3 regions of the Streptomonospora salina genome follow, and region 3 is predicted to be linked to each of the others. Evidence: predicted binding sites of a transcription regulator. Region 3 holds the regulator's gene; each other region holds the start of a gene.

Region 1 (3,271 bases), 4.5 Mb from region 3:
CGCCTTGGCCAGCACGTCGATCTCGTGGGGCGGGATGCCCATCACCGATCCCGCGTCGCGGATGGCGCTGCGCGCGCGGTAGGTCTCCGCCATCGACACGCAGGCGGCATCGGGGTAGGCGTCCAGGATCACCCCGTAGGCGTCCAGCCGGCGGGCCGACTCCACGTCCAGGTCGATGTCGGGCAGGCCGGTGCGGCTCTCGGCCAGGAAGCGCTCCATCAGCAGACCATGGGCCAGGGGATCCACCGCCGAGATCCCGATCAGGCGGTTGACCAGGCTTCCCGCTCCCGAACCGCGGATGGAGCAGCGGATGCCGTTCTCGCGGATGCGGCGGGCGATGTCGGCCACGGTCAGGAAATAGGCGGAGAAGCCCTTGCGCTCGATGACCTCCAGCTCGCGGGCCAGCCGGGCGCGGGCGCGCGCGTCGCCCTCCAGGCCCAGCCGGTCCATGCCGTCCCGGCAGGCCAGCCACAGCCGGTCGCGGGCGCCGGGGATCTCGGGCAGGTGGTGGCGGTCCATGCCCAGGTCGGCGCCGGGATCCAGGCTGCAGGAGGCGGCCAGGGCGCGGGTGTGGGCCAGCAGCCGCCGCACGGCGGTGCGGTCGGGGCCGCAGATGCGCTCGGCGACACCGGCCATCTCCGCGGTGTCCTTCAGGTAGGCCTGGGAGCCGCAGGGCTCGGGCGGCGGCCCGCCGCCGGGAAGCCGGCGCCGCGCCTCGTCCAGGACGCGGGCGACCTCGGCGCCGGAGCGGTCGGGGTAGCGCACGGCGTTGCTCAGCACCGCCAGCGTGCCGGTCTCCTCGGCCAGCCGCAGCATCGCGGTGGCGCGGCGGTGCTGGGCGGGCCCGTAGTGGTCGACCAGTTCGACGGCGGTCTCGGCGGTATCGCGCCAGCGCCGCAGGCACCGGCGGGCGCGCTCCATGTGGTGCTCGGCCGCCGCCAGACCGACGTCGGACTCCGGCCCGGCGAGCACGACCAGATCTTGGGCGTGCTGGGCCACCATCGCGTGCGATACGGCGGGAACCCCGCGCGTCCCGGCGGCGTGGGCGGCGCTGACCAGACGGCACAGCGAGGCCCAGCCGCGCCCGCCGCGCGCCAGCACGACCACCCGGCCGCCCCCGGGAGCGGCCACGGCCAGGTCGGCCCCCAGCACGGGGCGGATCCCGGTCCGTTCGCAGGCGCGCACATGCTTGACGGCGCCGTAAAGGCCGTCGCGGTCGGTCAGCGCGAGCATGTCCATGCCCGATTCGGCCGCATGCTCGACCAGCGCCTGCGGCGGCGCGGTGCCGTGGCGCATCGACGCCGCGGAGGCGGTGTGCAGGTGGGCGAAAGCGTCGGTCATCAGCGGCGGCCCTCCGGGCGCGCCGCGGTGGCGACGAGTGCTGCGGCCATGGCTCCCCCGTTGTCGCGGCCAGGGCTGGGCAGTCGGTGCCGCGCCCGGGGAAGACAGGCCGAAATCGAACTCGTGTACGAACGATACCGCACGGATGATCATGGATAGAACCATGAACAGGCGAAACCACAGCGGCGGTCGCCGTGGAAAGGGCAGCACGCGGCGTGGCGCCGGGGGTTTCGGCCGTGGCGGCGCCACGATGGTCGGCGCGCGGCGCACGCGGACCGCCCGGCGCATCCGGTCGCCGCGCTCCGGCCCCCGGGGGTCCTGCCGGGCCCCGCACCCGAAACGGAAACGGCCCGCCATGTGGAGCGCGATCTGGAGCGACTTGGCGGTCAGCGGCGTGCCGCTGCTGGAGAAGGTGATCCGCACGGTCGCGGTCTACGCCGCGCTGGCCGTCCTACTGCGCGTTCTGGGAAAACGCGACACGGCCCAGCTCAACACCATGGACCTGGCCCTGATGCTGCTGCTGGCCAACGTCGTGCAGAACGCCATCATCGGTGAGGACTACTCCCTGGTCGGCGGGCTGCTGGGCGCTGTGGTCCTGCTCGCCACCGACGCCCTGGTGGTGCGCAGCGCCGCGGCTCGGGCGTGGACGTGGCGGGCGCTCAACGGGACGCCCATCGTCCTGGCGCGCGACGGCAGCTACGACCGTGCGGCTCTGCGGCGCCTGGCCGTCCGCCGTTCCGACGTCGACGTGCTGATCAAGAAGCAGGGCGCGCACAGCGTCGCCGAAACCACGCGCGTGGTCCTCGAACCCGGCGGCGCGGTCCTGGTGGAGATGCGCCCCGAGCGGCGCCCGGCCACCGGCGCCGACGCCGCCGCTCTGCATGAGCGCCTGCGGCGGATCGAGGAGCTGCTGGAGCGGGACCGCCCGCAGGGGTGAGCGCGGCCGCGCGGCGGGGAGGGGCGGCGACAGCACCTCCCACCAGGCCCGGCGCGGTACCGTGGCCGCCATGGAGAACGCATCCGAGCGCCCGTCCACCTCGGTCGAGGACTACGTGAAAGTCATCTACGACCTGCAGGAACGCGGTTCCGGGCCGGTGACGATCTCGGCGATGGCCGAGCGGCTCGCGGTGTCCAACTCCTCGGTTTCGGGAATGCTGCGCAAGCTCGGCGAGCTGGGCCTGGTGTCCCACCGCCGCTACGGGGACGTGCAGCTCACCGAGACCGGCGACAAGGCCGCGCTGGCGGTTCTGCGCCGCCACCGCCTACTGGAGACCTACCTGGTCGAGGCGCTGGGATACTCCTGGGACGAGGTCCACGACGAAGCCGAGATCCTCGAACACGTGGTCTCCGACCGGTTCGTCGACCGCATCGCGGCGTACCTGGGCCACCCGGCGGCCGATCCGCACGGCGACCCCATCCCCACCCGCGAGGGCGACGTCCCCGAGCGCGAGACGCAGCTGCTTTCGGCGGCCGATGCGGGAACCAGGGGGGTCATCGTGCGGGTCAACGACTCCGACCCCGACCTGCTGCGCCACCTTGCCGAGCAGGACATCGGCATCGGCATGCGCATCGAACTGGTGGAGCGCCGGCCCTTCGGCGGACCGCTGATCGTGCGCACCGGGACCTCCGGCGCCCAGCGCGAGCAGGCCCTGGGCCTGCTCGCCGCCGAGGCCCTGTGGATCGCCCCGGCCCCCGCGCAGGAGGGCCGGAGCTGACCGGGCTGGGCCCCGCCCCGCGCCGTCCGCGCCTCAGACGGGCAGCTGGCGCATCTGCGGTTCGGGGTAGCGCTCGCCCGCGGCCGCGCCCGGAGGCACCGCGCTTTCGAGTTCGGCGACCTCGTCCCGGGACAGCTCGACGTCCAGCGCGCCCAGCGCTTCCGAGAGCCGGTCGCGCCGGCGCGCGCCCACCAGCGGCACGACGTCCTCGCCGC
Region 2 (3,271 bases), 1.5 Mb from region 3:
CTGGCACGACGGACGCGGAGGAGGGCAGCACCATGACGCGAACGGCGGCCTCCGGCAGCGGTCAGCACCGCCTCCCACCGCTGCGCTCCGCCACACGGCCGCGCCCCGGGCACACGTCCGCCGCCGGGGGGCCTGCGGCGCTCACCCGGCGGGAACCGCAGCCCCTCCCCGCCCGCCCGGGCGGGGGTTCCGGCCGGGTACCGCCGCGCCCGTCACCGGCACCGCCCGGTTCCGGTCCGCGCACCGAAGCGGGGACGCCGGCCGACGCCCCCTGCGTCTCCCGGCACCCCTGGGAGTGGCCGCTGGCTGCCGCAGCGGCGCTGGTGACCGCGTCCGTCCCGGCCGTGTCCGTCCACATCCTGTGGACGGCACCCGGCGGCGCCGCACTGTGGGCCGCAGCGCTCGTGCTCACCGGGATACCGGTCGGCTGCTGGGCGTCGAGCGGGCTGCGGCACGCCCGGCAGCGGGCGCAGTCGGTGCGGATCTCCCCGACGCAGTTCCCCGCCGCCGACCACGCGATCCGCCTGCTCAGCGCCCGGATGGGGCTACCGTGCGCGCCCGACGCCTACGTGTGGCCGGTCGCCGGCGGGCAGCGCGCCTGGGCCCCCGGCCACGGTCGGCGGCGCTACATCGTCGTCCCGGGCGATTTGTTCGAGACCGGCGGCGGGGTGCGCGACCCCGACGCTCTGCGCTTCGTGGTCGCGCACCAGTTGGGCCACATCGCGGCGGGCCACGCGTCCCTCTGGCTGCGAGCCTCGACGGCACCGGGGCGCCTGGTGCCCCTGCTGGGACCGTCGCTGTCGCGGGCGATGGAGTACACCGCCGACGACCACGCGCACGCGCACTGCCCCGAAGGCGTGCACGCGATCCGGCTGCTCGCCGGCGGCACCCGGTTGTACGAGCAGGTCAACATGAGCGAGATGGCCGAGCGGGCGCGCACCGACCGCGGGCTGTTCCTGCTCCTGTACAACCTGCTGTCCAGCCGCCCCGCCAACACCAAGCGCATGGCCGCTCTGCGCGACCCCGCCCGCCCGGGGCGCGTCTTCTTCTGAGACCGCGCGGACGTCCCCCGCTCACTGCACGGCGGGCCCCGGCGGATCCGCGCCGCCCGGCTCATCCGGAGTCAGGCCCGACAGCAGCAGGTCGGCGAAGTAGGCGCCCACCTGCGCGCCGGTGAGCTCGCCGGCGCCGTGGTACCACGTACTGAGGTGGTGGACGGCGCCGAAATACTGGGTGACGGCGATGTCGGCGGGCACGTCGGCGCGGAATTCGCCGCTGCGCCGCCCTTCTTCGACGATGGCACGGAAGCGTTCGTGGTACTGGCGGCGCTCCTTGCGCACGGCGGTCTGCCGGTCGTCGGAGAGCATGTGCAGCGACCGGAAGAAGATCCGGGTGTCGTCGAGGTTGTCCACCGTGGTGTGCACGACGTCGGCCGCGGCGCCGTACAACCGCTCGCGCGGGGTCCCTCGGGCACCGGCGAACCGGTTCAGCCGCTCCATCTGCATCGTCAGCACACGCTGATAGATCGCGTACAGCAGGTCGTCCTTGGAGGTGAAGTAGTGGTACATCGCCCCCTTGGTCACCCCGGCGGCCGAAACGAGCTCCTGCACCGAGGTCCGCTCGAAGCCGCGATCGGCGAAGAGCCGCGAAGCGGCCGAGAGCAGCCGGTCGGGAACCGCGAGGCTGCGGTCGGGTGCGGTCGCCGGCCGCTCGGAGCCGTCCGTGTTCTGCATGCGTCTTCCCGTCTTCCGGCCTTCATGCTGGAGCGGCTTCCAGGATAGACATACCATCCGGTCGGTCGCTGCGCACGACCCCGACGGATCCGCCGCAGTGTGCGCACCCGTCCGCGCGCAACGCCGCGGCGAACGCCGTGGCCGGAACCGGAAGCGGCGACGTCCGCGCAGGTCGCGAATACGACCGCAGGCCCCGATCCGGCCGCGGCGGCGCGTACTCCGACAGCGGCGCCGGCACCGGCCCTAGGCTGGTGAAACCGCCGCGACACGCCCGAACCCGATGCGCGATCGAACACAGGTTCGATACACTTCCCGGGTGAGTCTCTACAACGAACGGATCGACGTCAGATCGACCACCGGCGGCCACCCTGCGTTCTTCGCCTGGCGCGACCACACCTACCGTGTCCGGCGCGTCATCGGCACGTGGTCGTCGCCGGGCAAGCCCGCCTCCCGCGGCGGCGCTCAGGCCACGGCCACCGACGTACGGCTGGTCCGCGTGGCCGCCGAGTCGCCCGAAGGCGAACTCAGCATCGCCGACATCACCTGCGACGACACCACCGGCGATTGGACGATGCGCCGCCTGTGGGGATGACCTCCCGCCGCCCGGCCGTCCCGCCCGCCACGGCCGGGCGGCGCAACCGAGCCCGCGCCGCACCTGCACGCGGGCCCCGCCGTCGCCGCCCCGGCTGGGTAATCTCGGTGCCATGGCCACACCGGAGTTCATCCTCAGCCTGCGCAAGCACGTCGGCCACGAACCACTCTGGCTGACCGGCGTGACGGCCGTGGTCATAGCGGAGTCGGGGGAGGTCCTGCTGCACCGGCGGGCGGACGACGGATCCTGGAGCACCCCCGGCGGCATCCTGGAGCCCGGTGAGCAGCCGGCGGCCGCCCTCGTCCGCGAGGTCGCCGAGGAGACCGGCGTCGACGTGGTTCCCGAGCGGATCGCCAGCGTCGTCACCGAGCCGCCGTTCACCTATCCCAACGGCGACCGGGTGCAGTTCATGGACATCGCCTTCCGCTGCCGCCCGGCGGGCGGCAGCGCACACGCCGACGAAGACGAGTCCTTGGAGGTCGGCTGGTTCGCCCCGGAGCGGATGCCCGCGATGAACGAGCGCATCATGCGCCGCATCGCCCACGCCCGCGAGGAGGGCGAGGCCTACTACACGGCCCCGTAACGCGGACCGCGCACTCGGCGGGACCGGAGAACGCGGGGCGCGCGGCGCCTCCGGCGGGCCGTCGAGGCTGCGTGTCGTATGCGTTCCTGTGCACGGCACCGCGGCGACCCCGGACCCCCGGGGCGCCACGCGCCGCGGCGCGGGCGGCCATGGCGGTGCGGGCGCTCAGCCCGCCTGCTGCTTGCTCTCCAGCAGCTCCATGGCGTTGACCGCCGCCGAAACGGAATTGTGGACCGGAACCTGCCGGTGCAGGCCGACGAGGCGGACGACTTTGGTCACCCGTTCGTTCGGCGCGGCCAGCGCAAGGCTGCCACCGTGCTCCTTGACGGCACGGTAGGCGTTGATGACGACGTTCAGACCGCT
Region 3 (3,271 bases):
GGCGGTCGGCGTCGAGGACCGCGGCGCCGGGCGCGTCGCTGTACATTCGGAACACGTGGTCGGCGCCGTCGAGGTCGACGCGCCGGGCGCCGGGCAGGCCGGTCATGAGGCGGTCGACGGCGGCGGCGGTGATCTGGGAGTCCTCCGTGCCGCGCAGCACCAGTGCGGCGGTCTGCGGAGGCAGGTCGCGGGCCAGTTCCACCGGGTCCATGGTGTCGATCCTGCGCAGGAACGGTACGAACTCGGGGGCCAGGATCCGGTTCACCTCCGATGCCAGGTGCAGCCCGTCCAGGTCCTCGCCGTCGCGGATCCGGGCGATGCCGTAGCGCAGGTCGGACAGGGTCTCCTCGGCCCGCCCGAAGTCCATGGATCCGGCGGCCTCGGCCTGGCGGACCTGCTCGGTGATCTGCCGGTCGACGGTGTCGAGGTAGCGCCGGCCGGGCGGGGCGGCGAGGACGAGCGCCCGGGGCGGATGCGCGTCGACGATCGTGTGTGCGTTCAGCGCGAACAGCGCCCCTTCGCTGTGGCCCACCACCATCAGCCGGGACGGGTCGACCTCGGGCCGGTCGGCGAGGTGGGCGTAGGCGTCGGCGAACTCCTCGGCGAAGACGTCGTAGCCGACCGTCGCGTCGTCGTCGCGTGCGGCCATGCCCGTCTTGCCGCTGCCGAGTTTGTCGTAGCGCAGTGACGCCACCCCGGAGTCGGCCAGTACGCGCGCGAAGTTCTCGTTGGTTCCCGCGTCGGGCCGGGCCGGGTTGTCGCCGTCGCGGTCGGTGGGGCCGCTTCCGGAGACGATCAGCGCGGCGGGCAGGTCCGTGCCGCCGCCGGGCGGCAGCGCGAAGGTGCCGTGGAGGGTGTCGGGTCCGCTCTCGAATGTCACAGGGAGCTGCTGCGGGCGGACGCCCGGCGGTTCGGGGGCGGTCCCGGAGCCGCCGGATCCGTCGCCGGGGGCGCAGCCGGCGGCGAGCAGGACTGTCAGGAGCACGGACGGGGCGGTGGCGCGAAGGGCGGCGCGGACGGGCATGGTCCCACCGTAGTGGCCGGGTCCGCCCCGGGCTGTGGCCGGCGCGGTCGGCGGCGGCCGCGCCGGGGACCTTCGTGCCCGCGGGACCGGGACGCCTCGGCCCGTACACGCTGTGCTGCCGAACCGGTGGCGGCACCGGCCTTTGGTCCCTGGCGCTTCTGCCGCGTTGTGGTCTAGCGCGCCGCGTGTCCAGGCGGCGAAGCGCCGCCGGACGGATCGGGAGCGGGATAACCGTTGAATTCCGAAAACGTGTCGGGCCCGTGATCAGTAAGCCGGATCACGGGCCCGTGCCGAAGCGATTCGAATTCGTTACCGGACGCCGCCGGTGCCTCACACGCGTCGCAGAACGGTGACGACCTTGCCGAGAATGGTGGCGTCGTCACCGAGAATCGGCGTGTAGTCGTCGTTGCGCGGCAGCAGCCACACATGGCCGTCGTCGCGTTTGAAGGTCTTGACCGTGGCCTCGTCGTCCAGCAGTGCAGCGACGATGTCGCCGTTGTCGGCGTCGGGCTGCTGGCGGACGACGACCAGGTCGCCGTCGGTGATGGCGGCATCGACCATCGAGTCGCCGACCACGTTCAGCATGAACAGCCGGCCCTCGCCCACGAGCTGCTTGGGGAGGGTGAGCACGTCCTCGATGGACTCCTCGGCCAGGATCGGGCCGCCGGCGGCGATGCGTCCGACGACCGGAACCGCCGTGGCCCGGGATTCGTCGGCCTCGGGGGTCTCCTCCAAGTGGTCCCACGAGCGGACCGGAGCCTGTCCCGGAATGCGGATTTCGACCGCGCGTGGGCGGTTCTGATCGCGATAGAGATAGCCTTTGCGTTGCAACACCTTCAATTGGTGCGCCACACTGGACGGGCTCGATAGCCCCACCGCGTCGCCGATCTCCCGGATCGACGGTGGATACCCGCGCTGCCGCACGTAACGGTGGATGCAGTTCAACACGCTCTGCTGGCGGGCGGTAAGCTTCGGTGCTCCCTCGGCGCCGTCAGCGGAGTCCTGCGGATCCGCGGGTGGAGCGGCAGTGGACCGGAGTGCGGTGACGGACCCCCCGCCCGCGTGAGGTTCCTGGGTTCCGTGGTTCTCCTCCGGCACGGCCGGCCTCCTCGGGGGTCGGTTGTTCTGGATGCGGCTATCGGTGCAGGCGTCAGGCGGATCCCCCCGACACGTGGGACCGGCCCGTCGATCGATCTTCGCCAGCGGTAGCGCGCGTGCGACCACGTCGAGTGGCAGCGCCGATACCGCAGCGAAACATGTCCAACGCTACTGCGTGCACACGGCAATATCAAACAAACGTTCGAGATGGTGCTGAAAATTTCGCGCGGATGCGGTAGGAATCGAACGTTAGTTCTAATGGACTGGCGTACGAAGGTGAGGGCTGTGTGGCCATGACTCTGTCTGCGTCTCGATCCGCCGCTGCATTCGAATCCCCCGTGGACTGGCCGGACGCACCGGCTCCCGACTCTGCCGCCCGGCCCGGCCGCCGCGGCCGCCGCTCCCGGCTGTGGGTGGTGCCGGCCCAGGCGCCGCCGCCGGCCGACGAGTCCGCCCGCCTCGGCGGAGCGGCAGCGGCCGACACGATCCCGGGCGCGCACAACGGTGCGCTGTTCGACTGGGAGCGGCAGCTTCCGGAGTGGAGCTGCGCCGAATCCGCGGCCGAAGCCGCGGCCGTACCCGCCCAGCCGGCTCCGGACCGCTCCCGGCGACGGCCGGTGCATCCGGACCCCGAGCCCGCCCGGGCGTCCCGCGCCCCGGCCACGGCGCTGGCCGCCGCCGTTCGGGTCTGGAGCGACCGCCTCACCCGCCGCGGGCGCATCGTCGTGGGCACCGCCGCCTCGGTGCTGGCCACCGCCGCGCTGGTGGCGCTGGCCACGGCCGCCGCCACCGCCGGCGCCGCCGCATCCGGCGCGGCCCCCGAATCCGCTCTGCGCGAGGAACCCCCCTCCACCGTCGTCGTCCGCGACGGCGACACGCTCTGGGACATCGCCGAGCGCGTGCGACCCGGCGACGACCCCCGCAGCACCGTGCACAGGATCGTGCGGGTGAACGGTCTCGGCGAGTCCGAGCTCGAACCGGGCCAGGAGCTGGAGATGCCGGACTTCTGACCGGACCCGTACCGGGACCGCCGGCGAACCGGTCGCGCCGGGACAGCCCTGTCGGCCGCCGGCCGAATTCGGGCGCCGCTGTACCGGCGCCGCGGCAGCTGCGCCGGTGCCGCCCTGGAGATATCCCACCGCGCTCTCC

What was found. Region 3 encodes LexA, which represses DNA repair genes until DNA is damaged. Its sites were predicted from a motif close to TCGAACANNTGTTCGA; they were not measured.
Region 1: a site for LexA is predicted at 1,457-1,472, ahead of HNR25_RS00245 (DNA polymerase III subunit alpha). Genes of this name have one in related genera too.
Region 2: a site for LexA is predicted at 2,022-2,037, ahead of HNR25_RS13965 (DUF6504 family protein). Genes of this name have one in related genera too.

Annotation. Positions count from the first base shown of each region.
Region 1 covers NZ_JACHLY010000001.1:46,039-49,309, reverse strand. Annotated here, with positions in the region: gene HNR25_RS00245 (DNA polymerase III subunit alpha) at 1-1,341, opposite strand, end outside; gene HNR25_RS00240 (DUF421 domain-containing protein) at 1,697-2,278, shown strand; gene HNR25_RS00235 (metal-dependent transcriptional regulator) at 2,349-3,056, shown strand; gene HNR25_RS00230 (aldo/keto reductase) at 3,090-3,271, opposite strand, start outside.
Region 2 covers NZ_JACHLY010000001.1:3,050,729-3,053,999, reverse strand. Annotated here, with positions in the region: gene HNR25_RS13975 (M48 family metallopeptidase) at 345-1,052, shown strand; gene HNR25_RS13970 (TetR/AcrR family transcriptional regulator) at 1,074-1,733, opposite strand; gene HNR25_RS13965 (DUF6504 family protein) at 2,050-2,325, shown strand; gene HNR25_RS13960 (NUDIX hydrolase) at 2,438-2,908, shown strand; gene HNR25_RS13955 (STAS domain-containing protein) at 3,074-3,271, opposite strand, start outside.
Region 3 covers NZ_JACHLY010000001.1:4,529,560-4,532,830, forward strand. Annotated here, with positions in the region: gene HNR25_RS20515 (alpha/beta hydrolase family protein) at 1-1,024, opposite strand, end outside; gene lexA (transcriptional repressor LexA) at 1,355-1,972, opposite strand; gene HNR25_RS25465 (LysM peptidoglycan-binding domain-containing protein) at 2,461-3,132, shown strand.